Regions from separate parts of the Xylanimonas protaetiae genome, predicted to be linked through region 1. Evidence: riboswitches for the same ligand, from Rfam matches in the RefSeq annotation. Region 1 holds a riboswitch; the other holds the start of a gene.
What was found. A riboswitch is a leader RNA that binds a small molecule or an ion and turns the genes downstream of it on or off. The one in region 1 is predicted to bind thiamine pyrophosphate.

Region 1 (14,816 bases):
CGAACCTGCGCCACCTCGCCGCGCTGCGCCCCGACGTCCGGCGCGTGCACACGTGGAACGCCGAGGAGAACGACCACATGCTCGGCATCAACGTGGCGATGGGGTTCCGGCCGGCGGGCGGTGCGGCGATCTGGCAGCGGCTGACGTGACGGCGGAAGCCGCGGCCGCGACGACGTCGGCGTCCGTGACGTCGTAGCCGGCCGGGCCGCCGCCCGGGCCGGCCGCCTCCGCGACGGCGCGCCGCGCCGAGAGGTGGACGGCGTCGACGCCCGCCGCGACGAGCGCGGCGACGTCGCCCGGCCGCACGCCGCCGCCGGCCATGAGCTCGACGCCCAGGCCGGTCGCGAGGGGCGCGAGGCGTCGCAGCTCCGCGAGGCCGTCGGCGGCGCAGGGCGCCCCGCCCGACGTCAGCACGCGCCGCACGTCGGCCTGCCGCAGGTCCGCGAGGGCCTGGCCACGGTCGGCGACGACGTCGAACGCCCGGTGGAACGTCAGGTCCGCGCCGCCCGCGGCGTCGGCGAGCGCCGCGAGCGCCGCCTCGTCCACCGCGCCCGACGCCGTCAGCGCGCCGGCGACGTCCTGGACGGCGATCTCGAGGGCGACGGGGCGGGGCACGACGCGAGCCTGCCGCGCGGCGGGCGCACCTGTCCACGCGCGACGCCGGTGGGACACGTGTCACGAGACCATGCGCCGGAACCCTGCGCGGACCACTCCTCCCGTCGTTACCGTGGACCCCATGACGACGCCCGCACCCGTCGACCCCACCAGCACCAGCGCCTGGGCCGACCTCGCCACCCACCACCAGAGCCTGACCGCCGACCTGCGCGGCTGGTTCGCCGCCGACCCGGAGCGCGCCGAGCGGCTCACCCTCGAGGCCGGTGACCTGTTCGTCGACCTGTCGAAGAACCTCGTCACCGACGAGACGCTCGCGCTGCTGGTGCGGCTCGCGCAGGAGGTGAACCTCACCGAGCGCATCGAAGCGATGTTCACGGGCGAGCGCATCAACGTCACCGAGGACCGCGCGGTGCTACACACCGCGCTGCGCCGCGCGCCGGGCACGCAGCCCGCGCTCGTGGTGGACGGCCAGGACGTCGACGCCGACGTCGCCGCGGAGCTGGACAAGCTCTCGGCGTTCGCCGACAAGGTGCGCTCGGGCGAGTGGACGGGCGTGACCGGCCGTCCGGTGACGACGGTCGTCAACATCGGCATCGGCGGCTCCGACCTGGGCCCCGTGATGATCTACGAGGCGCTCGAGCCGTACCGCCAGGCGGGCCTCACGGTGCGCTTCGTCTCCAACATCGACCCCACCGACGTCGCGCAGAAGACGAAGGACCTCGACCCGGAGACGACGCTGTTCATCGTCGCCTCGAAGACCTTCGGGACGCTCGAGACGCTGACGAACGCGCGCCTCGCGCGCGCCTGGCTGCTGGACTCCCTGGTGGCCAGCGGCGTCGTCGAGGACACCGCGGAGGCGCGCCGCGCCGCGGTCGGCAAGCACTTCGTCGCCGTCTCCACGGCGCTCGACAAGGTCGCGGCGTTCGGCATCGACCCGGCCAACGCGTTCGGGTTCTGGGACTGGGTCGGCGGACGCTACTCGGTCGACTCGGCGATCGGCACCTCGGTCGCCATCGCGATCGGCCCGGACCGCTTCCGGGAGCTGCTCGCGGGCTTCCGGGCGATCGACGAGCACTTCCGCACGACGCCGCTGGCCCAGAACGTGCCCGCGCTCATGGGCCTGCTCAACGTCTGGTACGTCAACTTCCTGGGCGCGGCGTCGCACGCGGTGCTGCCCTACGCGCAGCAGCTCCACCGCTTCGCGGCCTACCTGCAGCAGCTCACGATGGAGTCGAACGGCAAGTCGGTGCGCTGGGACGGCACACCCGTCACCACCGCGACCGGCGAGGTGTTCTGGGGCGAGCCGGGCACCAACGGCCAGCACGCCTTCTACCAGCTCATCCACCAGGGCACGCAGCTCATCCCGGCCGACTTCATCGCCGTCGCCAAGCCGGCGTACCCGCTGGTCGACGCCGAGGGTGACGGCGGCGCGGTCGCCGCGGGCGCGGACGTGCACGAGCTGTTCCTCGCGAACTTCTTCGCCCAGACCAAGGCGCTGGCCTTCGGCAAGACGGCGGCGGAGGTGCGAGAGGAGGGCACGCCGGAGCACATCGTGCCCGCGCGCGTGTTCTCCGGGAACCGCCCGACGACGTCGATCCTCGCCCCGGCGCTGACGCCGTCGGTGGTGGGCCAGCTCGTCGCGCTCTACGAGCACATCACGTTCACGCAGGGCATCGTCTGGGGCATCGACTCCTTCGACCAGTGGGGCGTAGAGCTGGGCAAGAAGCTAGCCCTCGAGGTAGCCCCGGCGGTCCAGGGCGACGAGACGGCCCTGGCCACCCAGGACCCGTCGACGCAGTCGCTGGTCCGCCGCTACCGCACCCTCCGCCACTCCTGACGGACGGCCGAGCGACTCTGGATGTCCGCGTACGACAGCCCGTACGCGGACATCCAGAGTCGCTCGACGGTTACTCCGCCTGAGGCATGTCGTGCTGCTTGACGTCGTCGTACGTCCGCGCCTCGGGGGGCGTCGTCGGGGTGTAGACGAGGCGGACGACGCCGGTGCCGAACGCCTCCGCCGAGAGCAGCCGCAGGGCGTAGCGCTCGTCGCCGTCGTCGAACAGGCGGGTGCCCTTGCGGGCGGCGACGGGGTGCACCAGGAGCCGCAGCTCGTCGAGCTGGCCGGCTGCGAGCAGCTGCCGGACGACCGAGACCGACCCGGGGACGACCACCTTGCCGACGCCCGGGTCCTCGCGCAGCCCGCGGGCCGTGGCGACGACGTCGGCCGTGGCCTCGACGTTGCGCCAGCCGAGGTCGGCCGTGCCGCGTGTGGCGACCACCTTGCGGGTGTCGCCCAGGAGCTTGGCGAACTGCGCGTCCTGCTCGCCCGCGGCCTCCCGGTCGGGCCAGGCGCCCACGAAGCTGTCGTACGTGACGCGCCCGAGCAGGACGACGTCGACGTCGGCGTAGTCGTCGGTGACCGCGGCGCCCATCTGGTCGTCGAAGTACGGGAAGTGCCACTCGGGGTCGATCTCGACGACGCCGTCGAGCGAGCAGAACAGGGTCGAGACGATGGTGCCCATGGGGGTCCTCCGGTCGTGGTCGATGTCACGACGGTAGACGTCCACGGGCCTGACATCTCGTCGGCCGCGGGTCTATCGTCGTCGTCGGAACGATTCGACAGACGACACAGGAGTCACCTCATGCAGCAGCGCACCATCGGCGGCCGCCAGGTCGGCGCGATCGGCCTCGGCGGCATGCCGATGTCCCTCGAGGGCCGCCCCGAGCGCGAGCGCTCGATCGCCACCATCCACGCCGCGCTCGACGCCGGCGTGACCCTCGTCGACACGGCCGACGCCTACCACCGCGACGCCCACGAGGTGGGCCACAACGAGGAGCTCATCGCCGAGGCGCTGCGCACCTACGGCTCGGACGTCGGCGACGTGCTCGTGGCCACCAAGGGCGGCCACCTGCGCCCCGGCGACGGCTCGTGGACGCTGAACGGCCGCCCCGAGTACCTCAAGGAGGCCGCCAAGGCGTCCGCCAAGCGCCTGGGCGTGGACGCCATCGGCCTCTACCAGTTCCACCGCCCCGACTGGGACGTCCCCTACGCCGACTCCGTGGGCGCGATCCGCGACCTGCTCGACGAGGGCGTCATCCAGATGGCCGGCATCTCGAACGCCAACCCCGAGCAGATCCGCGAAGCGCAGGAGATCCTCGGCGGCCGCCTGGTCTCGGTGCAGAACCAGTTCTCGCCGCGCTTCCGCTCCTCGCTGCCCGAGCTCGAGCTGTGCGCCGAGCTCGGCATCGCGTTCCTGCCGTGGAGCCCGCTGGGCGGCATCTCGCTCGCCCGCTCGGGCGAGCTCGGCGACACGTACGCGCCGTTCGTCGAGGTCGCCGAGGCCCACGGCGTCTCCCCGTTCCAGGTCTGCCTGGCCTGGGAGCTCGCCCTGGCCCCCGTCGTGATCCCGATCCCGGGCGCCTCGCGCCCCGCCTCCATCGAGGACTCGGCCGCAGCGACGACGCTGACGCTCACCGCCGAGGAGATCGCCCGCCTCTCGGCGGCCTGACGGTCGCCCGGCACCACCGGGCTGGCCCGGCCGGGCACGACCGGCCGGGCAGACCGGCCGGGTCAGTCCGTCGTCGGCACGACGGCGCAGCCCGCCGGGTCCAGCCCGACGACGACGGCAGAGCCCGGCTCCGCGCCCGTCCCGCCGTCCTGGAGGGCGACGACGCGCTCAGCACCGGCGCCGAGGTCGACGTCGACGGTCACCTCGGTGCGCCCGCGCCGGAACGTGCCGGCCACGACCCGCCCCGGCCACCCGGTCGCCTCCGCGCCGGGCAGCACCCGCAGGCCGGTCGGCCCGACGGCGAGCACGCCGTCACGCTGCGGCACGAACGCCTGGTAGCCGAGGAACTCCGCGACGGCGCGGGACGCGGGCGCCCGCCACAGCTCCTCGGGCGCCGCCACCTGGAGCAGCCTCCCGGCCTTCATGACGCCCACCCGGTCCGCGACCGTGAACGCCTCGTCGTGGTCGTGCGTCACGAACACCGCCGTCGTCCCGGTCGCGCGCAGCACGTCCCGGACGTCGTCGGCGAGGCGCTCGCGCAGCGCGCGGTCCAGTGCGCTGAACGGCTCGTCGAGCAGCAGCAGCCGTGGCCGCGGCGCGAGCGCCCGCGCGAGCGCCACGCGCTGCTTCTCGCCGCCCGACAGCGTGGACACCGCCCGGTGCGCGTACCCGCCGAGCCCTACCGCGTCGAGCAGCTCGCGCACCCGCCCGACGCGCTCGGCCCGTGGCATGCCGGCGATCTCGAGCCCGTAGGCGACGTTCCGCTCGACGTCGCGGTGGGCGAACAGCTGCCCGTCCTGGAACAGCAGGCCGAACCCGCGCCGGTGCACGGGGACCCCGGCCAGGTCGACGCCGTCGAACGTGACGGTGCCGCCCGCGAGCGGCTCGAGCCCCGCGACGGCGCGCAGGAGCGACGACTTGCCGCACCCGCTCGGCCCGAGCAGCGCAAGGATCTCGCCGTCGGCGACGTCGAGGTCCACGCCGTCGACCGCGACCGTCGTCCCGGCGCCGCCGCGCCCGCCGTCGTCGTACCGCACGACGGCCCCCCGCACGGAGAGCCCTCCGCCCGCCGTCGTCTCGTCCACAGAGCCCATCAGAACTCCCCTCCGGCCGCGCCCGAGGCGCGGTCCCCCCGTAGCCGCTCGGCCAGCATCATGACGACGGCGGTGAGCACCGCCAGGACCACGGACGCGGCCAGCGCCATGCCGTAGTTCTCCGCCCCGGGCCGGCCGATGAGCCGGAAGATGACGACGGGCAGCGTCGCGGAGTCGGGCCGGGCGAGGAACGCCGTCGCGCCGAACTCGCCCAGGGACACCGCGAACGCGAACCCGATCGCGAGCCCGAGCGACCGCAGCGCGATCGGCAGGTCGACGTCGCGCAGCACGCGTCCGGGCGCGGCGCCCAGCACGGACGCCGCCTGCCGCAGGCGCGGGTCGATCGCGCGCAGCACGGGCAGGACCGTGCGCACCACGAGGGGCACGGCGACGACGGCCTGCGCGATGGGTACGAGCAGCCCGGACGTGCGCAGGTCGACGTCGAGCCCGAGCGGCCGGTCGAGCGTGATGAGGAACCCGAACCCGACGGTCACCGCGCTCACCCCGAGTGGCAGCATGACGACGGCGTCGAGCAGCCCGACGGCCCTCCGCGCGACGCGGGCGCGCGGCCGACGCGACACCACCAGCGCGACGAGCCCCCCGACGACGACCGCGATGACCGTCGCGACGAGGGCCGTGCGCACCGAGTTCGCGAGCGCCTCCCACACCGTCACGGCGAGCGCGTTGCGCCCGCCCGTGGTGCCGAGGGCCCGGTAGTTCGCGAGCCCCCAGGCGCCGTCGGGCCCCCGGAACGAGCGCCCCACGAGCCCGGCGAGCGGCAGTACGACGAGCCCGCCGACGACGACCGACGTCGCCACCGCGGCGGCGACGTCGGGCACGCTGCGCACGCTCCACCGGTGCGCGGCGACGTCCTCGTGCTCGAGGTGCAGCGCGCGCTCGCGGCGCGCGCGGGCGCGCCCGGCGACCCACAGGGCGAGGGTGACCACCAGGAGCTGGAGGATGGAGAGCACCGCGGCGGTGCGCAGGTCGAGGAACTGCGTGGTGCGCCGGTAGATCTCCGTCTCGACGGTCCCGTACCCGAGCCCGCCGAGCACCAGCACGACGCCGAACGCCGTCGCGCAGAACAGGAACACGACGGCCGCGGCGGAGGCTAGGGCCGGGCTCAGCGCGGGCAGCGTCACGGTGCGGAACGCCCGCGCGGGCGACGCCCCGAGCGCCCGCGCGGCCTGCTCGGCACGCGGGTCGAGCCGCTCCCAGAGCCCGCCCACGGTCCGCACGACGACGGACACGTTGAAGAACACGAGCGCGACGACGACGGCCACGAAGGTGCCGTCCAGGTGCGCCCAGCCGAGCAGCCCGCCGGTCTGGAACAGCGCCCGGAACGCGACGCCGACGACGACGGTCGGCAGCACGAACGGCACCGTCACCAGGCCGCGCAGCAGCCCGCGCCCCGGGAACCGCGTCCGGTACAGCAGGTACGCCACGGGCAGCCCGAGCAGCACGGACGCCGCGGACCCGGCGGTCGCCTGCGCGAGCGTCGTCCCGACGAGCCGCCACGTGCGCGGGTTGCCCAGCACGTCGCGCAGCCCGCCGAGGTCCACGCCACCGCCCTCGGCGAGGAACCCGCGCGCGACCAGCGTGACCGCGGGCCAGGCGAAGAACACGCCGAGGAAGGCGAGGGGCAGCAGCACGGCCACTCCCCACCACACGGCTGAGGGTGCCGAGACGGCGGCCCGGGCGCGGGTCATCCCGGCCATTGCAGCACCCCCAGCCGCGTCGTGTGCGGTCAGCCGCCGACGGCGGCGGTCCACTGGTCGAGCCAGGCGTCGCGGTTCGCGGCGATGTCCGCGGGGTCGACCTCGAACGGGGCGTCCGAGAGCGGCGCGAACTGCGTCCACTCGGCCGGAAGCTCGACCGAGGAGTCGGCCGGGTACATGTACATCTGACCGGGGATGTCGGCCTGGAACGGCTGCGAGACCAGGAAGTCGAGCAGCGCGCGGGCCCCCTCGGGGTTCTGGGCGCCGGCGAGGACTCCCGCGAACTCCACCTGCCGGAAGCACGTGCCGAGCAGGGCACGCGTCGTGGTGGCCGTGCCGTCGTCGGTCACGGTGAACGCCGGCGACGTCGAGTAGCTCACGACGATCGGTCGCGTGCCACCCTCGCCCGCGCCGGAGAACTCCGTGTAGTACCCGTCCTCCCACGAGTCGGCGACCTTGAGGCCGTTGGCCTTGAGCGCCTCCCAGTAGCCGGTCCAGCCCTGGCCGCCGAACCCGTCGTCGCCGAACGCGCCGATGGTGGCCAGCATGAACGCCATGCCCGGCGACGACGACGCGGGGTTCAGCGCGACCATGAGGTCCTTGAACTCGGGCTTGGCGAGGTCCTCGAGCGTCTCGGGCTCGGCGAGCCCCCGCTCCTGGAACCACGCGACGTCGGTGTTGACGCAGACGTCGCCCAGGTCGATCGGGATCAGCGCCCCGTCGCCGAGGACGAGCGGCGTGGCCGACTCGGCCAGCCCGGCCGGGACGTGGGGCTCGAGCGCGCCGGCGTCGATGACGCGCGACGCGAACGTGTTGTCGATGCCGAAGACGAGGTCGCCCACGGGCGAGCCCTGGGTCAGCACCACCTGGTTGGCCAGGGTGCCGGCGTCGCCCATGGCGACCTGCTTGACCGTGAACCCGCTCTCCTGCTCGAACTTCGCGATGACGTCGTCCGAGACCGCCCACGAGTCGTGCGTGACGAGCGTGACGGTGTCGCCGCCGCTCGGGCTCGCACCGCCGCTCGGCGTACCGCTCGAGCACGCGGCCAGGGCGGGCAGCAGCCCGACGGCGACGACGGCCGCGGCGCGGGCGCGCAGTGACTTGGCTGTCATGGTGATCCTCCTCAGGGTCGAGAAGGGGGCCCGTGCACCGTCGTCGCGTGAGCGCGCTGACAGCGCACAGGGATCGAGAAGCCCGACTTCCTCCACCGGTGCTAGCCGGATCAGGTTCGAGGGTCTGCGGTGGTCCGCACTCTCAGCGCCCGGTGGCGCTCCCCTGTCGTTCCCCACCAGCGTAACGCCCCAGGTCCGGACCGCTCGACCGTGTCTCGCGGATGACCGGTCCGGGGGCCCGCCCCCGGGCGCCCGCCTCCGGCCTGGGGATACCGTGGACCAGCGACGACGACCACCGTTCGGCGCAGAGCCGGGAGGACGCACGTGACCACGAGGGACGAACCCTTGACCGTGAAGATCGGCACGGCGGTGCTGACGCTGGCGGCGGGCTGGCTGGCCCAGAAGGCCGTCGGGATGATCTGGGAGAAGAGCACCGGCCGGTCCGCCCCGAAGGACCTCGACAACGACGAGATCACCATCGTCCAGGCCGTCACGTTCGCCGCGGTGTCCGGCGGCGTCGCCGTCCTCGCCCGCCGGCTCGCGCACCGGGGTGCCGCCCGCGCCGTCGCACGCTTCGCCGCGAAGCCGGCCGCCTGAGCCGTCTCTCGTCCGGGACTCCCGATCCTGGGTGTGCGAAAGACCCCGCACCGGTGGGTGCGGGGTCTTTCGTTGAAGGGTGTCCGGCGGCGTCCTACTCTCCCACCCCGTCTCCAGGGCAGTACCATCGGCGCTGTAGGGCTGAGCTTCCGGGTTCGGAATGGGACCGGGCGTTTCCCCTACGCTATGACCGCCGTAACAGTATCGAGTTGTCGGGTGCCCCCGTGTTCCCGCCCTGGTCGGGGGCGGGGGTGGGGGTGGTTGCCCGTTTCTCGGGAACCGCACAGTGGACGCGTAGCAAGTGTAAGTGTGTGTGTTGAAGTTGTTGGCTGATTAGTACCGGTCAGCTGCGGCAGTCGTTGGTCCTGCCTTCCACATCCGGCCTATCTACCCAGTGGTCTCGCTGGGTGCCTTCAGAACTTGCGTTCATGGAAACCTCATCTTGAAGCAGGCTTCCCGCTTAGATGCTTTCAGCGGTTATCCTTCCCGAACGTAGCTAACCAGCGGTGCACTTGGCAGTACAACTGGCACACCAGAGGTTCGTCCGTCCCGGTCCTCTCGTACTAGGGACAGCCCTTCTCAAGTTTCCTGCGCGCGCAGCGGATAGGGACCGAACTGTCTCACGACGTTCTAAACCCAGCTCGCGTACCGCTTTAATGGGCGAACAGCCCAACCCTTGGGACCTACTCCAGCCCCAGGATGCGACGAGCCGACATCGAGGTGCCAAACCATGCCGTCGATATGGACTCTTGGGCAAGATCAGCCTGTTATCCCCGGGGTACCTTTTATCCGTTGAGCGACGGCGCTTCCACAAGCCACCGCCGGATCACTAGTCCCGACTTTCGTCCCTGCTCGACCTGTCGGTCTCACAGTCAAGCTCCCTTGTGCACTTGCACTCGACACCTGATTGCCAACCAGGCTGAGGGAACCTTTGGGCGCCTCCGTTACATTTTGGGAGGCAACCGCCCCAGTTAAACTACCCACCAGGCACTGTCCCTGATCCGGATGACGGACCGAGGTTAGATATCCGTTGCAGTCAGAGTGGTATTTCAACGTTGACTCCCCCGAGCTGGCGCCCGGGGTTCATAGTCTCCCACCTATCCTACACAAACTGCACCGAACACCAATACCAAGCTATAGTAAAGGTCCCGGGGTCTTTCCGTCCTGCTGCGCGTAACGAGCATCTTTACTCGTAGTGCAATTTCGCCGAGCTCGCGGTTGAGACAGCGGAGAAGTCGTTACGCCATTCGTGCAGGTCGGAACTTACCCGACAAGGAATTTCGCTACCTTAGGATGGTTATAGTTACCACCGCCGTTTACTGGGGCTTAAATTCTGGGCTTCACCAAAGGTTGACCCGTCCTCTTAACCTTCCAGCACCGGGCAGGCGTCAGTCCGTATACATCGTCTTGCGACTTCGCACGGACCTGTGTTTTTAGTAAACAGTCGCTTCTCCCTGGTCTCTGCGGCCCTCCCCGCGTCCCCACGCTAGGTGGTTGACGGTTCAGGCCCCCCTTCTCCCGAAGTTACGGGGGCATTTTGCCGAGTTCCTTAACCACGATTCGCTCGATCGCCTTGGTATTCTCTACCTGACCACCTGAGTCGGTTTGGGGTACGGGCGGCTAGAACCTCGCGTCGAGGCTTTTCTTGGCAGCAGAGGATCACCCGTTTCCCGCATACGCGGTCACTATCAGCTCTCACCCTGTGTGACACCCGGATTTGCCTAGGTGTCGGGCTACGGCCTTGGACGTGGACTACCATCGCCACGCCGGGCTACCTTCCTGCGTCACCCCTGTTAATACGCTTACCTACTGCCAGGTCGGGTCACGCGCCGCCGGCGCCGGTGTGGTCCGAAGACCACGATGGCGCCCTTGGGGCGTTTAGCATTCCTGGGTTCGGTATGGGCGGTTCTTCGCCGGTAGGAGAATATCAACTCCTTGTCCATCGACTACGCCTGTCGGCCTCGCCTTAGGTCCCGACTTACCCAGGGCGGATTAACCTGGCCCTGGAACCCTTGGTCATTCGGCGGACGGGTTTCTCACCCGTCATTCGCTACTCATGCCTGCATTCTCACTCGTGTAGTCTCCACCACTGGGTCACCCCGCGGCTTCACTGTCCACACGACGCTCCCCTACCCAGCACAGCCCCTGAACCAACGAATCAAGTTCGCGGCTTGGGTGTCGCTGCGCTGCCACGGCTTCGGCGGTGTGCTTGAGCCCCGCTACATTGTCGGCGCGGAATCACTTGACCAGTGAGCTATTACGCACTCTTTCAAGGGTGGCTGCTTCTAAGCCAACCTCCTGGTTGTCTGTGCAACTCCACATCCTTTCCCACTGAGCACACGCTTAGGGGCCTTAGCCGGTGATCTGGGCTGTTTCCCTCTCGACTACGGAGCTTATCCCCCGCAGTCTCACTGCCTCGCTTAAACTTACCGGCATTCGGAGTTTGGCTGACGTCAGTAACCTGGTAGGGCCCATCGGCCATCCAGTAGCTCTACCTCCGGCAAGAAACACGAGACGCTGCACCTAAATGCATTTCGGGGAGAACCAGCTATCACGAAGTTTGATTGGCCTTTCACCCCTAACCACAGGTCATCCCCCAGGTTTTCAACCCTGGTGGGTTCGGCCCTCCACACTGTCTTACCAGTGCTTCAGCCTGCCCATGGCTAGATCACTTCGCTTCGGGTCTAGACCCGGCGACTATCACGCCCTGTTCGGACTCGCTTTCGCTACGGCTACCCCGCACGGGTTAACCTCGCCACCGAGCACTAACTCGCAGGCTCATTCTTCAAAAGGCACGCCGTCACCCCAGCTAGGGAGGCTCCGACGGATTGTAGGCACACGGTTTCAGGTACTATTTCACTCCCCTCCCGGGGTACTTTTCACCTTTCCCTCACGGTACTAGTCCGCTATCGGTCACTAGGTAGTATTTAGGCTTAGCAAGTGGTCTTGCCAGATTCACACGAGATTTCTCGGGCCCCGTGCTACTTGGGATCCCCTCCACCAGGCCGCATCATTTCGTCTACGGGACTAGCACCCTCTACGGTCCGCCTCTCAATGCGGTTCGACTATGACGCGGCTTTCTCACTGGTTGGGAGACTGTCAGATCTCCCCAGAAGGTCCCACAACCCCGCACACGCAACGCCTGACAGCTTTAACACGTGTACGGTTTGGCCTCATCCGCTTTCGCTCGCCACTACTCACGGAATATCTCTTCCTGCCGGTACTGAGATGTTTCACTTCCCGGCGTTCCCTCCACACACCCTATATATTCAGGTGCGGGTACCTGCACATGACTGCAGGTGGGTTCCCCCATTCGGACATCCTCGGATCACAGCTCGTTTGCCAACTCCCCGAGGCTTATCGCAGGCTACGACGTCCTTCTTCGGCTCCTAGTGCCAAGGCATCCACCCTGTGCCCTTAAAAACTTCAACAAAAGCGTTGAGTCGTTAAGTACTCTTTGCGTTTCACACTACAGAGACATTCAGGAACACCCTCCCACAAGGAGAAGGTGCTTGAACATCTTGGATGCTCGCGTCCACTGTGCAGTTCTCAAGCAACGGACAGACCCACCGACCAGACCCGCCAACCCCAACCCCCACCCCGAGAAGAACTCTCGAGACGTGGTGGAGCGGTCCGGGCCATCTGGTGACCTGTACCAAGACTCCCGACCAGACCCACCCCTGACAGGGGCACGTCCCGCGGCCGGTTGCCTCAGGACCCAACAGTGCGTCCACGACCACCACCCGAACCCGTCACCCCGCGTTCCCACCCCCCAAGAGAGGCGTACTAGCAAGCTCACGACCGAGCAGCAGTCTTCTAGTCAATGTTCCACCCAGAGCACCACCACCAGCACGTTCGGCCGGCGCGTGGTCCACCATGAACACCCACCCCAGGCAAGCCTGCACGGCGGATGTTGGTGAGCTCCTTAGAAAGGAGGTGATCCAGCCGCACCTTCCGGTACGGCTACCTTGTTACGACTTAGTCCCAATCGCCAGTCCCACCTTCGACCACTCCCCCTCTTACGAGTTGGGCCATGGGCTTCGGGTGTTACCAACTTTCGTGACTTGACGGGCGGTGTGTACAAGGCCCGGGAACGTATTCACCGCAGCGTTGCTGATCTGCGATTACTAGCGACTCCGACTTCATGGGGTCGAGTTGCAGACCCCAATCCGAACTGAGACCGGCTTTTTGGGATTCGCTCCACCTTACGGTATCGCAGCCCTCTGTACCGGCCATTGTAGCATGCGTGAAGCCCAAGACATAAGGGGCATGATGATTTGACGTCATCCCCACCTTCCTCCGAGTTGACCCCGGCAGTCTCCCATGAGTCCCCGGCATAACCCGCTGGCAACATGGGACGAGGGTTGCGCTCGTTGCGGGACTTAACCCAACATCTCACGACACGAGCTGACGACAACCATGCACCACCTGTGAACCGACCTTACGGGAGCACATCTCTGCACTTTTCCGGTTCATGTCAAGCCTTGGTAAGGTTCTTCGCGTTGCATCGAATTAATCCGCATGCTCCGCCGCTTGTGCGGGCCCCCGTCAATTCCTTTGAGTTTTAGCCTTGCGGCCGTACTCCCCAGGCGGGGCACTTAATGCGTTAGCTGCGGCACGGAACCCGTGGAATGGGTCCCACACCTAGTGCCCAACGTTTACGGCATGGACTACCAGGGTATCTAATCCTGTTCGCTCCCCATGCTTTCGCTCCTCAGCGTCAGTAGCTGCCCAGAGACCTGCCTTCGCCATCGGTGTTCCTCCTGATATCTGCGCATTCCACCGCTACACCAGGAATTCCAGTCTCCCCTACAGCACTCTAGCCTGCCCGTACCCGATGCAAGCCCGAGGTTGAGCCTCGGGATTTCACACCAGACGCGACAGACCGCCTACGAGCTCTTTACGCCCAATAATTCCGGACAACGCTTGCGCCCTACGTATTACCGCGGCTGCTGGCACGTAGTTAGCCGGCGCTTCTTCTGCAGGTACCGTCACTTACGCTTCTTCCCTGCTGAAAGAGGTTTACAACCCGAAGGCCGTCATCCCTCACGCGGCGTCGCTGCATCAGGCTTTCGCCCATTGTGCAATATTCCCCACTGCTGCCTCCCGTAGGAGTCTGGGCCGTGTCTCAGTCCCAGTGTGGCCGGTCGCCCTCTCAGGCCGGCTACCCGTCGACGCCTTGGTAGGCCATTACCCCACCAACAAGCTGATAGGCCGCGAGCCCATCCCCCACCGAAAAACTTTCCAACCCCACCCATGCAGGCAGAGCTCATATCCGGTATTAGACCCCGTTTCCAAGGCTTATCCCGAAGTGGAGGGCAGGTTGCTCACGTGTTACTCACCCGTTCGCCACTGATCCACCCCGAAGGGCTTCACCGTTCGACTTGCATGTGTTAAGCACGCCGCCAGCGTTCGTCCTGAGCCAGGATCAAACTCTCCGTAAAAGAATATCGCCACCCCGGACAAAACCCAGGATAACAACCATACGGTGCTTGAAAACTGGCCAGACGAGCTGAACTGCTCATCTGTCCAAAGGAATCCTCCCGAACCACCACAACGGTGACCCGACGAGGGTTATATTTGGCATTGACTATCAAACGCACTGTTGAGTTCTCAAACAACCGACGCACACCATCCGAAACCGAACCACTCTTCGCAGCCGGCCCCGTCCGGGGCAACCCTTCAACCTTACCCGATCCGCTTCTCCGAGTCAAACTCGCTCGCCGTGAGGCGAGAAGTTCGATCCGGGCGCACCGGTCCTGACCGGAGACGCAGAACGTCCCCGAGAAGAAGGAGTCAGGATCTCGCCCCGGGACCGGCCACTCGCTCTTCGCGGTGTCCGTTCCTCCCTGCCGGGCGAACGTTGAGAACATTAGTCAGACGGTTGGCCGAACGTCAAAACGGCGAGCGGCGACCTGCGTCACACCGCGCCCCAGGTCGTCGTCACCAGCGGCGGAAAGGGGCCGTGACCAGCGGAGTCACAGCGCGCGACGCGCCTCGAACGTCCATTCACGGTCGGTCAGCATGCGCGACACGGCCAGTCCGATGGCCAGCGCGCACACCACGAGGCCGGCGTCGACCATGAAGCCGAGCGCCCGCGTCGTGTCTCCGCCGTTGAGCTCGAAGACGCCACGCATCGCCGCGACGCCCGGGACCATGATCACGACGGCG
Region 2 (14,816 bases), 1.1 Mb from region 1:
GCCGGGCACGCCGACGACGAGCAGGCCGCGCGTCCCGTCGGGCTGCGTCACCGCGAGCACCACGTTCTTCAGGGTGTCGGCGGCGGTCCACTCGCGGTCGGGGCGCGGGTGCTTCGCGTTCGCGAGCGCCACGAGCGTGTCGATCGTGGGGGTGTCGGGGGTGTCCTCCACGTGCGCGGCGGGGGCGTCGTCGTACGGGACCGCCTCCGGGACGGGCGTCACGACGGCCTCGACGTTGGCCGCGTAGCCGCCGGCCGAGCGCACGAAGGTGTCCTCGCCGATGGGGCTCGGCGACAGGAACTCCTCCGAGCGCGAGCCGCCCATGGCGCCCGACATCGCCGAGACGATGACGTACTCCAGGCCGAGGCGCTGGAAGATGCGCTCGTACGCGCCGCGGTGCGCGAGGTACGCGGCGTCGAGCCCCGCGTCGGTGTGGTCGAACGAGTACGAGTCCTTCATGACGAACTCGCGGCCGCGGATCAGGCCGGCGCGGGGGCGGGCCTCGTCGCGGTACTTCGTCTGGATCTGGTAGAGCGTCAGCGGCAGGTCCTTGTATGACGAGTACAGGTCCTTGACCAGCAGCGTGAACATCTCCTCGTGCGTCGGCGCGAGGAGGTAGTCGGCCTTCTTCCGGTCCTGGAGGCGGAACAGGTTGGGCCCGTACTCCTCCCAGCGACCGGTGGCCTCGTAGGGCTCGCGCGGCAGCAGCGCCGGGAAGTGGACCTCCTGGGCTCCGATGGCGTCCATCTCCTCGCGCACGATCGCCTCGACCTTGGCGAGCACGCGCAGGCCCAGCGGCAGCCACGTGTAGATGCCCGGGGCGGCGCGGCGGATGTAGCCGGCGCGGACCAGCAGCTTGTGCGACGCGACCTCGGCGTCGGCCGGGTCCTCGCGCAGCGTGCGGACGAAGAGGGAGGACAACCGGAGCAGATCGCTGGACTTGCGATGACGGGCCAGGGCAGACATGCGCCCAGGCTACCGGGACGACGCCGCCCGAACCGACGTCACGCTCCCACGCACAGGCACACGGGCTGATCGTCGGTTCGCGGTCTGATCGTCGGTTGGACTCGACGATCAGACCCCGAACCGACGACCAGAGCGCGGCCCGACGCCGGGCGGCGGGCGGCGGGCGGCGGGCGGTGGGCGGTGGGGTCGGGGAGGATGGGGGGCATGCCTGAGCTGCCCGAGGTCGAAGGGCTCGTCCGGTTTCTTCGCGAGCGGACGCGTGGGCGGACCGTCGTGGCGGCCGACGTCGGGAACATCGCCGCGCTCAAGACGTTCGACCCTCCCCTGGCCGCCCTCGTGGGCGCGACCGTGCGCGGGTGGGCGCGGCACGGCAAGTGGCTGGACATGGAGACGTTCACGTTCGACGACGACGCCGACCCGCACCTGCTCGTCCACCTCTCCCGCGGCGGCTGGCTGCGCTGGTACGACCAGGTCCCCGCGACGACGGTGCGCCCGCGCCTGGGCGGGTCGGCGCGCGGGGCCGTGATCGCGCTGCGGGTGCGGTTCGACGACGACACCGGCTTCGACCTGACCGAGGCGGGCACGCAGAAGCGGCTCGCCGTGCACGTGGTGCGCGACCCGCAGGACGTCCCGCAGGTCGCGAGCCTCGGCCCCGAGCCACTCGACCCCGCGTTCACGGCCGAGACGCTCTCCGGGCTCCTGCACGCCAAGAACCAGCAGGTCAAGGGCCTGCTGCGCGACCAGTACGCCGTCGCGGGCATCGGCAACGCCTACTCCGACGAGATCCTCCACGTCGCGCGCATGTCGCCCTTCAAGCTCACGAAGAGCTTCACGGCCGACGACGTCGAGCGCCTCTACGCGGCCGTCATCGCCACGCTGACCGACGCCGTCGCCGCGGCCGAGGGCAAGCCCGCCAAGGAGCTCAAGGACGCCAAGCGCGCGGGCATGCGCGTGCACGGGCGCACCGGGCAGGCGTGCCCCGTCTGCGGCGACACGGTCCGCGAGGTCTCGTTCGCGGACCGGTCGCTGCAGTACTGCGCCACGTGCCAGACCGAGGGCAAGCCCCTGGCCGACCGGCGGATGTCGCGCCTGCTCAAGTAGTCAGCGCGCGGGCACCACCATCGGGACCGCCCCCGTGACGGGGTACGGCTCCGGCTCGAGCGGCGTGAGGGCGAGGTAGTCGTCCAGGGTGCCGTCCTTCAGGCAGACCTCGATGATCGCCCGGCCCAGCGGGTCGAGGTCGTCGGTGAGGAACTGCTGGAGCTCGGCCTTGAAGAACTCCGTGATGATCCGGGCGCCCGCGTCGTACGCCGCGACGCCCACCTTGGACTGGAGCTCGGGCTGGAGCAGCGACGGGCGGATCTGCTGCCCGTCGAGCTTCATCTCCTTGAGCGCGTACCCGAACAGCGGGCAGCGCGCCGGGGTGAGGCGCTCGCGGCGCAGCGGCCCCTGCCCGCGGCGCGCGAGCCACTCGCGCGTGACCCACTCGGCGGCGAAGCCCACCTTGTACGCGCCGATGTGCTGGTTGGGCGTGAGCACGAACCGGGTGCGCGGCGCGGCGAGGATCTGGCGCAGCAGCAGGTTCGCCGCACCCACCTTGGTGTTGGTCGAGAAGGGCCAGAACGAGCCGACGCCCTCGGCGACCATGCCGCCGTGCGCGATGACGGCCGCCTCGGCGGCCGTCGCGCCGATCGACGGGTTCTTGTCGCCGCGCGGGGTCACGAGGCGCCAGAGCCACGCGAGCGCGGGCGGGATGACGTGCATGAGGCCCATGACGCCGTAGGTCGGGGCCGCAGCGGTGCACGCGGGCATGCGCACGCCGAACGTGCGGACGTCGACCTCCTCCGGCTCGTCGACGATGCCCTTGATCTGGTTGCGCGGGATGATGACGCGCGGGTTCGAGCAGGGCTTGCCGGCGTCGTCGGTGACGTGCTCCCAGGGCAGCGCCGTCGCGCCCACCTTGCCCTCGATGTTGAAGAACACCAGCGGCTCGTCCGGGTGGATGATCGCGCGCTCGAGGTGCGGGTCCTCGCCGTAGCTCGTGAGGTTGTCGACGCGCACGAACCAGCCGTCCTCGGCGTCGGCGATCGTCATCTTGCCGCTGGTGGGGCGCTGCAGCGACGGGTGGCACAGCGTCATGTCGTCCGTGACGGGCTCGAGGCGCGAGGCCTCGGACAGCGTGATGGCGTACGGCTCGTCGGTGACGACGTTGGTGCCGAGCAGGACGCGGCCGTCCTCCTCGCGGCGCAGGTCCTGGCACATCTCGGACTTGCCGCCGCCCGAGGCGCCCTCGTGCATCACGACGGTCTCGTTCTCGTACGGCGTCGTCACGCGGACGGCCGAGGCGTGCGCGGTGATCCAGCCCTCCTGCGTGCCGATGTCGAGCAACGCGGAGAAGACGCCCTTCTTGGCGCTCGGCCCCGGGTACAGGTTGTAGGCCCAGATCTCGTGCAGGGTCTCGGTGCGGTCGTGGACCACCACCTGCTTGCCGTCGAAGTGCGTGTGCCGGAACGGCGGGGCCAGGTAGAGGATCGAGCGCGGGGCGAACGGGCCCAGCTCGTCGAACGTGAAGAAGCCCTGGAGGTCCACCAGCGCCGTGCCGAAGAACCCGCAGTTCTTCGGGATGACGGCCAGGGACGGGCTGCCGAGGCGGGGGCCGCCGGCCTTGAACGGGACGACGATGAGGTCCTGCTCCGCGAGCCATGCGAGCGTGGCCGCCTTGACCGGGGCGAAGGGCCCGTAGTCGGCGGCGAAACGCGGCTTGTCCGAGGGGAGGTCGTCGCCGATGCGCATGCAGTCGGGGTCGCGACGCCGGATGTAGTCCTCGACGTAGTTGACCGAGATGCCGTTGCGGCAGCGGACGACGTCGCCCTCCTTGACGAAGCCGCGGCCCGGCACGTCGAAGCCGATGTCGAAGGTGTCGGCGCCGGCGCCGCCCAGGGAGAGCTCGTAGAGCTCGGCCCGGCTGGCCGGGATCGTGATGCTGCGGGCCGCCTCGAGGCATGCGGCCAGGTACGGGGGAGCGTGAGCTTCCGGAGCACGTCGTCCATTGCCCGATGCAACACTGCCTCGCCGGGTGCACGGGCGACGGTGTCGCGCTCCGATCGGTCACCGACCCAGGCGGCAGTGGAGGTCATACCTCACGACAGCACGGCGAGGTCAGAACAGGACAGTGGCGAAGGTCCCGACCTGTTCGAACCCCACGCGCCGGTACGCGCGCAGCGCCCGCACGTTGAACCCGTTGACGTACAGCGACACCACGGGCGCCACCCGGCGCCGGGCGTCGGCGACGACGGCAGCCATCCCGCCCTCCGACAGCCCCGTGCCGCGCACGGCGGGGTCCACCCACACGCCCTGCACCTGCGCGACGCCCTGCGCGACCGCGCCGAGCTCGGCCTTGAACTCGACGAGCGGGGAGACCCGCCGGTACGGGTCGCCGGGCGTCCCGGCGGCGAGCCGCACGTACGAGCGGCCCTCGGCCACGAGCGAGCGCACGCGCTCCCGGTAGGCGGTGCCTCCCCCGGCGACGGGCGAGTAGCCGACCTCCTCGGTGAACATCGCGACGCACGCGGGCAGCACGATGTTCAGCTCCTCGGGCCGCGAGAGGCGCACGCGCGGGTCGGGCTCGACGTCGGGGTCGCGCGCGATGGCGAGCGACGGCTGGTGCGCGCGGATCTCCCGGGCGCGCGGCCAGTGCCGCTCGAGGCTGGCCCACAGCGCGAGCGCCGCCCCCGACTCCCCCACGATCGACGACGACCGGCGGCCCTGGCCGCGGGCCGTGCGCGCGAACGCCTCGACGGCCTCCGCGGCGTCGTCCCCGAGGGACGCGGGGACGACGGGGACGAGGTTGGCGCCCGCCCAGCAGACCGCCTGCAGCGGCCCGACGGCGGGCCACCCCCACACCTGGCCGCCCGCGGCGGCCAGACCGGCCACGGCCGCGATCTCCAGGCGCGACGACGCGAGCACGGCGGCGACGGGGTCCTGCGCGCAGACGGCGAGCGCCGCGGGCAGGTCGGCGGCGCCGAGCACGCGCGCGAGCCGCACGACCGCCGGTCCGGCGGTGGCGGTGTCAGCGACGACCCGGTCCACGTCGACCTCGCGGTGTCCCGGTCTCAGCCGACCGTCACGAGCGGGCCGGGGCCGTCGCCCTCGGGCACCGGCATCGACTCGGCGATGCGCAGCGCCTCCTCGATGAGCGTCTCGACGATCTCGGACTCGGGGACGGTCTTGATGACCTCGCCCTTGACGAAGATCTGGCCCTTGCCGTTGCCGGAGGCGACGCCGAGGTCGGCCTCGCGGGCCTCGCCCGGACCGTTGACGACGCAGCCCATGACGGCGACGCGCAGCGGCACCTCGAGGCCCTCGAGCCCGGCGGTGACCCGCTCGGCGAGCGTGTACACGTCCACCTGGGCCCGGCCGCACGACGGGCAGGAGACGATCTCGAGCTTGCGCGGGCGCAGGTTGAGGGCCTGGAGGATCTGGTTGCCGACCTTGACCTCCTCGACGGGCGGGGCCGAGAGGGACACGCGGATGGTGTCGCCGATGCCCTTGCTGAGCAGCGCGCCGAACGCCGTGGCGGACTTGATGGTGCCCTGGAAGGCCGGGCCCGCCTCGGTGACGCCGAGGTGCAGCGGCCAGTCGCCGCGCTCGGAGAGCATCTCGTAGGCGCGCACCATGACCACCGGGTCGTTGTGCTTGACCGAGATCTTGAAGTCGTGGAAGTCGTGCTCCTCGAAGAGGGACGCCTCCCACACGGCCGACTCGACGAGGGCCTCCGGGGTGGCCTTGCCGTACTTCGCCAGCAGGCGCGGGTCGAGCGAGCCGGCGTTGACGCCGATGCGCAGCGAGACGCCGGCGTCCTTGGCCGCCTGGGCGATCTGCTTGACCTGGTCGTCGAACTTGCGGATGTTGCCCGGGTTCACGCGGACGGCGGCACAGCCGGCGTCGATCGCGGCGAACACGTACTTGGGCTGGAAGTGGATGTCGGCGATGACGGGGATCTGCGACTTCCGGGCGATGGTCGGCAACGCCTCGGCGTCGTCGGCGCTCGGCACGGCGACGCGCACGATGTCGCAGCCGGCCGCGGTCAGCTCGGCGATCTGCTGGAGCGTGGCGTTGACGTCCGTGGTGGGCGTCGTCGTCATGGACTGGACGCTGATGGGGGCGTCGCCGCCCACCTCGACCTTGCCGACCTTGATCTTGCGCGTGGGGCGGCGGGGGGCGAGGACGGGCGCAGCGCCGGGAGCAGCCGCGGAGGGCATACCGAGATTGATCGCAGTCACCCGCCCAGTATCCCCCTGTCGCGGGGGCTCGCCCGCGCCGTCCGAGCGCTGGTTACCGCGTCGTCAGAAGATCTTCACGGGGTCGACGACGTCGGCCACCATGAGCAGCACGCCCGAGCCGAGCAGCACCACGAACATCACGTAGGCCACCGGCATCATGCGTGCGACGTCGGCGGGGCCGGGCAGCGGGTGCACGCCGCGGAAGCGCGCGACCTGGCGCTTCGCGCCCTCGTAGAGGGCGTTGACGACGTGCCCGCCGTCGAGCGGCAGCAGCGGGATCAGGTTGAACACGAACAGGGCCATGTTCAGCGAGGCGAGCAGGCTGAGCATGATCGCGACCCGGTCGAGCACGGAGGCGTCCATGCCCGCGACGTCGGCGGCGGTGCGGCCCACGCCGATCACGGACATCACGCCGTCCGCGCTGCGCGGGGTGTCGGAGAAGGTCGACTGGGCGGCCTGCCACACCTTCGCCGGGAAGGTGACGACGGCCTCGGCGGTGCCGGTGAACATGCGGCCCACCTCGCCGGGGACCTCCCGCAGCGGCAGCGACTGGCGCGCCAGCGTGGGCGAGAGCCCGAGGAACGCCCCGCTGACGGTCTGGACGTTCCCGTCGGCGTCCGTGACCGGGGTGCCCGCGGCGTCGACGACGGCGCGCTCCGCGTCCACGGGCGTCACGGTGAGCGTGACCTCCTGCCCGGCGCGCTCGACGACGACGGGCACCGCACGGCCCGCCGTGCCGTCGATCGCCTCGAGCAGGGCGCGCCACGTCGTGGTGCTCTGGCCGTCGTAGGACACGACGCGGTCGCCCGGCTGGAGGCCCGCGGCCGTGGCGGGCGCCGGGTCGGCGGCGTCGCAGGGTGCGCCGGTCGCCGTCGGGACGCACGCGCTCACCGACGCGACCGTCGTCGTCTGCTGCGTGAGGCCGATGGCGAAGAACGACGCCGTCATGACGACCGCGAGGAAGAGGTTCATCACCGGGCCGCCGAGCATGACCACGAGCTTCTTGGGCGTCGACAGGTTGTAGAACGCGCGGTGCTCCTCGCCGGGGCGGATCTCCTCGACCGACTGGTCGCGCGTGTCCGCGATGACCTGCGAGAAGAAGCCGCGGCCGGTCCGGCGGGCGCCCGCGGGCGCCGGGGGCATCATGCCGACCATCCGCACGAACCCGCCCAGCGGGAACGCCTTGAGGCCGTACTCCGTCTCGCCCTTCGTCCGCGACCAGAGGGTCGGGCCGAACCCGATCATGTACTGGCTGACGCGCACGCCGAACCTCTTGGCGGGCACCATGTGCCCGACCTCGTGCAGGGCGATGGACAGGGCGACGCCGATGACGACGACCAGGATCCCGACGACGATGCTCACCCGCCCAGCCTAGGCGCCCGGGCTGACCGCCTCCTGGGCGGCGGGCGTGGCGACCTGCGGGGCGTCGCGTGCCGCCCGGTCCGCGTGGCGGCGGTCCAGCGGGGCGACCGCGAGCGTGAGCGCCCCGGCCACCACGAGCGCGGCCACGACCGCCGACCACCCGTTGTCGGCCGGGATGGCGAGCGCCGCCTGCGCCCGCCCCCAGGCCGTGCCCCACGCCGGCCACAGCGCGACGAACGTCGGCGTGACGAGCTCGAACGCGACGAACCCCGCCACCCACGGCACGAACAGCCAGGGCCGCGCGGGCGCCGCGGCGCGCAGGTCGTAGCGGCCGCGGCGCACCACCCAGTGGTCGACGACGAGCACCGCCCCGAGCGGCGTGAACACCGCGCCGATGAGCAGGAGGAACCCCTCGTACGCGTACCCGTCGTCGACCAGGACGCCCAGCGCGGTAGCGACCGCCCCCACGCCGAGCGCGAGCAGGCGGCGGTCGGCGCGCGGTGCGACGTTCTGCAGGCTCACGGCCGTGGAGTAGACGTTCGCGAACGCCTGGTCCACCTCGTCGGCGGCGAGGATCGCCAGGGCGACCGCGCCCGCCGGCACGGCGAGCAGCGCCGCGACCAGGTCGCCGTCGGCCGGGCGGTAGGCGAGCAGGCCGAGCGCCCCGACGCAGAAGAACGCCGCCGAGGCCAGGCCGTACCCGACGCCGACGGCGACGCCGGTGCCCCGCGCGGTGCCGCGCCGCGCGTGCCGGGTGTAGTCCGCGACGAGCGGGATCCAGGACACCGACATCGAGGCCACGAGGTCGACGTTGGTCCACAGCCCGCGCCACCCGCCCGCGCCGACGGGCCCGAGCGGGCGCCGGGCGGCGTCGACGAGGAAGTACGCCGAGCACGCGACGACGACGACGACCGCGGCGCGCCGCAGCAGCGCCGCCGACCCGAGGGGCCGCAGCGCCATCGCGGTGGCGACCACCCCGGCGGCCACGACGAACACCCAGCGCGGCACCTGCGGCCAGACGCCCGAGGCGGCGCGGCCGATGATCCACACCTCGAAGCACGCCCAGCCCAGGCACTGCAGCACGTTGAGCGCGGTGGGCACCCACGACCCGCGGGCGCCGAGCAGGCCGCGGAAGACGACCATGGCCGGCTCGCCGGTGCGGGCGCCGATCGCCGCGACCGCCCCGAGCAGCCCGCACCCGACCAGGGTGCCGACACCGATCGCGACGAACGTCGCGGCGAGCGACGTGGGCACGAAGTAGACGGCGACCACGGGCACCAGCAGGCTGACGCCGAGGCTCGCCCACAGCCCGAGGTGGTCGCGCCCGCGGTGCACGCGCACGGGCGGTCCGTCGAGCGTGACGGGGGCCTCGACGGAGCCCTCGGCGGGTGGTGCCTCGCCGGGGCCGTGGACAGGTTCGCGAACGGGGACGGCAGACGCCATCACGGTCCTCCCTACGCCGGTGTGAGCCGGACAGGTTCGATCGGTCGGCGGCACCCGGCCGCCCTCTCAGCCCGGCGGCCGCTGCGCGGATCCCGGACTCCCGTTGGACGCGGCCCCTGGTCAGGGGCGCAGGCACACCCTAGCCGCGGTTAGGGTGGGCGTCGGCGCGGGGCGCCGGACCTGGACGGTCCGGCTGAGATGCACCCGTCGAACCTGATCTAGGTAGTGCTAGCGAAGGGAACGCTCATGAGCACCGTCATGCCGTCCGTCCTCACCCCCGGCGACGTCGCCGGCGTGGTGACCGCCGTCCGGGCGACCGGCCCGCTCGTCCACTGCATCACGAACACCGTGGTCACGAACGTCACGGCGAACGTGCTGCTCGCCGCGGGCGCGGCGCCCGCGATGGTCGCCACGCCCGTCGAGGCGGGCGGGTTCGCGCGCGTCGCCGACGGGCTGCTGACCAACCTCGGCACCGTCGAGGGCGAGCAGCCCGACGCGATGCGCGTCGCCGCGCACGCGGCGGTCGACGCGGGGACGCCGTGGGTGCTCGACCCCGTCGCGATCGGGGCGCTGCCCCTGCGCACGGCCCTGGCGGCCGAGCTGCTCGCCGTCGGGCCCACGATCGTGCGGGGCAACGCGTCGGAGGTCGCGGCCCTGGCCGGCGGGCAGGGCGGGCGCGGCGTCGACTCGCTGGACACGCCCGACGGCGTGCGCGCCACGGCGCTGCGCCTCGCCCGCGAGTCGGGGGCCGTCGTCGCCGTGAGCGGGGCGGTGGACCTCGTCACCGACGGCGCCCGCGTGGTGCGCGTGCGTTCCGGCCACCCGCTGCTCACGCGCGTGACGGGCGTGGGGTGCTCGCTCGGCGCGCTCGTCGCGGCGTGCGCCGCGGTGACCGACGACCGGCTCCTGGCCGCGACCGCGGCGACCGCGTGGATGTGCGTCGCGGGCGAGCTCGCGGCCGCGACGGCACCCACGACCGGGTCGTTCGCCGTCGCGCTGCTCGACCGGATCGACGACGTCGAGCCCGCCGTCGTCGGCGCGCGCGCCGGGCTCGTGGCCGAGCCCGTGGGGGCGGCGGCATGAGCGCGGACCTGGCCGCGGCGGCCGTGAGACCGGGCGCCTCGCCCGCGGGACCGGGCGTGCGCGGCGCGTTCGACCCGGCCGTCTACCTCGTGACCGACACCGTGCGGTGCGGCGGTCCTGCGGGCGTCCTCGACACGGTGCGTGCCGCCCTCGCGGGCGGCGTCACCGCCGTGCAGCTGCGCGACCCGGGCGCGAGCACGCGCGAGCTCGCGGCGCTGGGCGAGGCACTGCTCGCGGTGCTGCGCCCGGCCGGCGTGCCGCTCGTCGTCGACGACCGGGTCGACGTCGCGCTCGCGATCGGCGCCGACGGCGCGCACGTCGGCCAGCACGACCTCGACCCCGTGGCGGCCCGCCGGCTGCTCGGGCCCGGCCGGCACCTGGGCCTGAGCGTCACGACGCCCGCCGAGGCCGTCGCCGCGGCCGCGCTCCCGGCCGGCACCCTCGACCTGCTGGGCGTCGGGCCCGTGCACGCGACGACGTCGAAGGCGGACGCCCGCCCGGCGATCGGGCTCGACGGGCTCGCCGCCGTCGCCGCGGCCGCCCGCGCGGCGGGCGCGCCGCCCTGCGTCGCCATCGGCGGCCTGCGGGCCGTCGACGTGCCCGCGCTGCGCGCGGCGGGCGCCGTGGGGTCCGCGGTCGTCTCGGCGGTGTGCGGCACGCCCGACCCGCGCGCGGCGACGGCCGCGCTCGCGCACGCGTGGCGGGCACGATGAGCCGGCCCGCCGCGGGCGGCACCGCGGCGGACGGGGCGAATGGCCGGCGCCCCGCCGGGCACCCCGTCGTCGCCCTGACCGTCGCCGGCTCCGACCCCTCGGGCGGCGCCGGGATCCAGGCGGACCTCAAGACGTTCGCGGCGCTCGGCGGCTACGGCTGCGCGGTGCTCACGGGCCTGACGGCCCAGTCGACCGTCGGCGTCACGCGCGTCCACCCCGTGCCGGCCGACATGGTCACGGCCCAGCTCGAGACGCTGCTGGCCGACGTCGCGGTCGACGCCGTGAAGATCGGCATGACGAGCGACGCCGCCGTCGCCGGGGCGGTCGCCGACGCGATCGAGGGGCTGCGCGCCATGGCCGCCCGGGCCGGGGTGGCGGCGCCCGTCGTGGTGCTGGACCCCGTCATGGTCGCGACGTCGGGCGACCGGCTGCTCGCCCGTGAGGCCGAGGCCGTGCTGCGCGAGCGGCTGCTGCCGCTGGCCGACCTCGTCACGCCCAACCTCGCCGAGGCCGCCGTCCTGCTGGGCGCCGACGAGGCCCGCGACGCGGCCGAGGCGGCCGACCAGGCCCGCGCGATCCTCGCGCTCGCGGCCGCGCAGGGTGCACCCGCGCCCGCGGGCGGCCGGTGGGCGCTGGTCAAGGGCGGGCACCTGCCGGCCACCGGGGCGCCCGAGGCGCCCGAGGCGCCCGAGGCGCCCGAGGCGCCCGAGGCGCCCGGCGAGGCTGCCTCCCGCGGCACCGGCGACCACGCGGCCGCCGCCCGCCTCGCCGTCGACCACCTGGCCGGGCCGGGCGGCGTCGTCGTCGCGCTCGCCGGCCCGCACGTCGCGACCCGCAACACGCACGGGACCGGGTGCACGCTCAGCTCGGCGTGCGCGGTGCTGCGCCCGGGCGCCGGCGGGTGGCCTGCGGCGGTCCGGGCGGCCAAGGACTACCTGACGGGCGCGCTGGCCGCCGGCCGGTCGCTGCACGTCGGCGGCACCGGGCTGCTGGGCGTGCCGGGCGCGCCGGGCGCCTGGTCGGGGCACGGCCCCGTCGACCACGGCTGGGCGGCGCGCTGAGCCGAGGCGCCCCTCAGGGGATGCTCGGTCTCAGCGCCGCGCGAGCAGCTCGTCCGCCCGGGCGCGCGCCCACGCCTCGGCGCCCTCGACGTCGGCGAGGATGACGGCGGCGGCCGCGACGCCGTCGTGCTCGCCGAGCACCCGCTCGACCGTGTCGACGATGTCCAGGAACCCGATCCGGCCCGCGAGGAACGCCGCGACGCCCTGCTCGTTGGCGGCGTTGTAGACGGCGGGGTGCGTCGCGGACGCGGCGGCGGCCGCCCGGGCCAGGCCGACGGCCGGGAACGTCGTCTCGTCGAGCGGCTCGAACGTCCAGGCGGTCGCCTGCGTCCAGTCGCACGGCGCGGAGACGGGATCGAGGCGGTCGGGCCAGGACAGGCCGAGCGCGATCGGCAGGCGCATGTCGGGCGGGCTCGCCTGCGCGATGGTGGACCCGTCGACGAACTCCACCATCGAGTGCACGACCGACTGCGGGTGCACGACGACCGTGATCCGCTCGACCGGGACGTCGAAGAGCAGGTGGGCCTCGATGAGCTCGAGGCCCTTGTTCATGAGGCTCGCCGAGTTGACCGTGACGACCGGGCCCATGCTCCACGTGGGGTGCGCGAGCGCCTGGTCGGGCGTGACCGCCTTGATGTCGTCGCGCGACCGACCGCGGAACGGGCCGCCGCTCGCCGTGAGGACCAGCCGTCGCACCTCGGCGTGCGTGCCCGAGCGCAGCGACTGCGCGATGGCGCTGTGCTCGGAGTCGACCGGCACGATCTGGTCCGGACGGCGCTGCGCCGCCTTGACGAGCGCCCCGCCGACGACGAGCGACTCCTTGTTGGCGAGCGCGAGCGTCGACCCCGCCGCGAGCGCCGCGAGCGTGGGCCGCAGCCCTACGGACCCGGTGATGCCGTTGAGGACGACGTCGGCGCCGCGCCCGGCGAGCTGCGTCGCGGCGTCGGGTCCGGCGAGCACCTCGGCCCGGGAGCCCGCGGCGGCGAGCGCCGCGCGCAGCGCGTCGGTCCGGGCGGGGTCGGCGACGCCGACGGCGCGCACGCCGAGCTCGGCGGCCTGCGCGGCGAGCAGGGCGACGTCTCCCCCGCCGGCGCTGAGGGCCTCGACGCGGAAGCGGTCGCGGTGGCGGCGGACGACGTCGATGGCCTGCGTGCCGATGGAACCGGTGGAGCCGAGGAGGGTGACGGAGCGCATGGCAGCCATCTTTCCAGGCGCCGGGAACGTGACGATTTCGTGCGTGTCGGTGCTTGACAACGGCCCGCGCCGATAACTCCCCAGGTCGCGGCCTTGCGTGGCCGTAATTACGTTCCTGTCATGGTCACTTGCGAGTTGCGGTCCCTGAGAGGGCCTCGGCGCCGGATCCTGACCGGCGTCGTCATGCTGCTGACGGCGGGCGCCACCGTGGCGTTCGCCTCCCCTGCCGCTGCCGACGCGAGCGACGGCAGCACGCACACGATCTTCGCCACGCGCGAAGGCCTGGTCGGCCGGACGACGGCGAACGGGCACGTCATCACGGAGAACGACCACTTCGTCGCCCTGCCCTCCACGAGCGCGCTCTCGGCGGACGGGACGGGCGCGTACTCGGTGCGCGTGTGCGCACCCTCGACGGGCCGGTGCGAGTACGCACCCGTGTGGGACGTCGGCCCGTGGAACATCGGCGACGACTACTGGTCCACCACCCGGCACTTCGCGACGGACCTGCCCGTCGGCACGCCCCAGGCGTCCGCGGCGTTCCGGCTCGGGTACGCGGGGGGCCTCGACGGGTTCGGGCGGCAGGTGCTCAACCCGGCCGGCATCGACCTCGCCGACGGCACCTTCCTCCAGGGGCTGCGCCTGACCAGCAACGCGTGGATCAAGGTCACCTACCTGTGGCAGGGCAACGCACCGAAGGGAACCATCGACTCGCCCGTGCAGCCGCTCACGGTCCGCTCCGGGCCCGGCACGGGGTACCGGGCCGTCGGGCTCGCCGCGAACACCGCGCAGGTGCCGCTGACGTGCCACCTGCGGGGGACGACGGTCACGGGGACGCGCGGCACCACGAACCTCTGGTACCGGATCGGACCGCGGAACTGGGTGTCGGACGCGTACGTCATCACCGGGACCGGGGAGCCCGTGGCGCCGCGCTGCTGACAGCCCCCGCTACGCGGCGGACCGCTCCGCCGTCCACTCCAGCGAGTAGCGGAACCACAGCCGGCGTCGCACGCGTGCCCCCGGCAGCACGCGTGCGGCGGCCTGGGCGACGTCCGTGTAGGTCTCGTCCGGGTCGCGCACCGGCATGCCCGCCTCGTTGCGGCCCGCCTCGGCGGGAGCCGCGCGCCGGAACGTCAGGCCCTGCGCCCGCTTGACGAGCCCCATGAGCGGGTTGAGCACCACGGAGACCATGTCGACGACGTAGTCCGCCGTCACGCTCGGCCTGGCCAGGCCGACGACGACGAGGCGCCCGCCGGGGGCGAGCAGCGCGCGGGCGTGCTCGAGGGTCGCCTCGAGACCTCGTTCGTGGGCGAGGTGGTGGAACGAGGCGATCATCGTCAGGCCGCGGACGCCGGCGGCGGGCACGAGGCCGTCGCCGCGCGCCAGGTCGAAGTACGAGGTGCGGGCGATCGTCACGCCGTCGTCGGCGGCGAAGCGCTCTGCGGCGGTGCGGGCCATGAGGTCGTCGGGGTCGATGCCCACCACGCGGCCGCCGCGGGCCCGCAGGGCTGCGACGAGCGTGCCGGCGCCGCAGCCGACGTCGACGACGACGGCCGGGCCCCGCGCCGCCCGGAGGCGGCGCAGGACCCAGCCGTGGAAGTGGTCGTTGTGGCTCCACCACACGTGGGCGTTGACCGCGTCGAAGCCGCGCGCGAGCTGGCGGACCACGACGTGGTGGGGCTTGCGACCTGGGCCGCGGACGATCTGCTGGAAGG

Region 2: another riboswitch for thiamine pyrophosphate. It lies ahead of thiM (hydroxyethylthiazole kinase); the one in region 1 lies ahead of ET471_RS06275 (thiamine ABC transporter substrate-binding protein).

The regions. Positions count from the first base shown of each region.
Region 1 covers NZ_CP035493.1:1,381,557-1,396,372, reverse strand. Annotated here, with positions in the region: gene ET471_RS06310 (GNAT family N-acetyltransferase) at 1-149, shown strand, start outside; gene ET471_RS06305 (copper homeostasis protein CutC) at 88-615, opposite strand; gene pgi (glucose-6-phosphate isomerase) at 737-2,452, shown strand; gene ET471_RS06295 (dihydrofolate reductase family protein) at 2,523-3,137, opposite strand; gene ET471_RS06290 (aldo/keto reductase) at 3,258-4,124, shown strand; gene ET471_RS06285 (ABC transporter ATP-binding protein) at 4,187-5,218, opposite strand; gene ET471_RS06280 (ABC transporter permease) at 5,218-6,927, opposite strand; gene ET471_RS06275 (thiamine ABC transporter substrate-binding protein) at 6,966-8,048, opposite strand; TPP riboswitch at 8,119-8,223, opposite strand; gene ET471_RS06270 (DUF4235 domain-containing protein) at 8,400-8,645, shown strand; rRNA gene rrf (5S ribosomal RNA) at 8,727-8,843, opposite strand; rRNA gene ET471_RS06260 (23S ribosomal RNA) at 8,959-12,076, opposite strand; rRNA gene ET471_RS06255 (16S ribosomal RNA) at 12,575-14,089, opposite strand; gene ET471_RS06250 (threonine/serine exporter family protein) at 14,624-14,816, opposite strand, start outside.
Region 2 covers NZ_CP035493.1:2,470,156-2,484,971, reverse strand. Annotated here, with positions in the region: partial or broken gene ET471_RS11470 (proline--tRNA ligase) at 1-966, opposite strand, end outside; gene ET471_RS11465 (Fpg/Nei family DNA glycosylase) at 1,171-2,067, shown strand; gene ET471_RS11460 (DUF4914 family protein) at 2,068-3,978, opposite strand; gene ET471_RS11455 (GNAT family N-acetyltransferase) at 4,126-5,055, opposite strand; gene ispG (flavodoxin-dependent (E)-4-hydroxy-3-methylbut-2-enyl-diphosphate synthase) at 5,079-6,227, opposite strand; gene ET471_RS11445 (M50 family metallopeptidase) at 6,312-7,610, opposite strand; gene ET471_RS11440 (purine-cytosine permease family protein) at 7,620-9,053, opposite strand; TPP riboswitch at 9,211-9,311, shown strand; gene thiM (hydroxyethylthiazole kinase) at 9,300-10,136, shown strand; gene thiE (thiamine phosphate synthase) at 10,133-10,849, shown strand; gene thiD (bifunctional hydroxymethylpyrimidine kinase/phosphomethylpyrimidine kinase) at 10,846-11,910, shown strand; gene dxr (1-deoxy-D-xylulose-5-phosphate reductoisomerase) at 11,941-13,104, opposite strand; gene ET471_RS11415 (hypothetical protein) at 13,225-14,040, shown strand; gene ET471_RS11410 (class I SAM-dependent methyltransferase) at 14,050-14,816, opposite strand, start outside.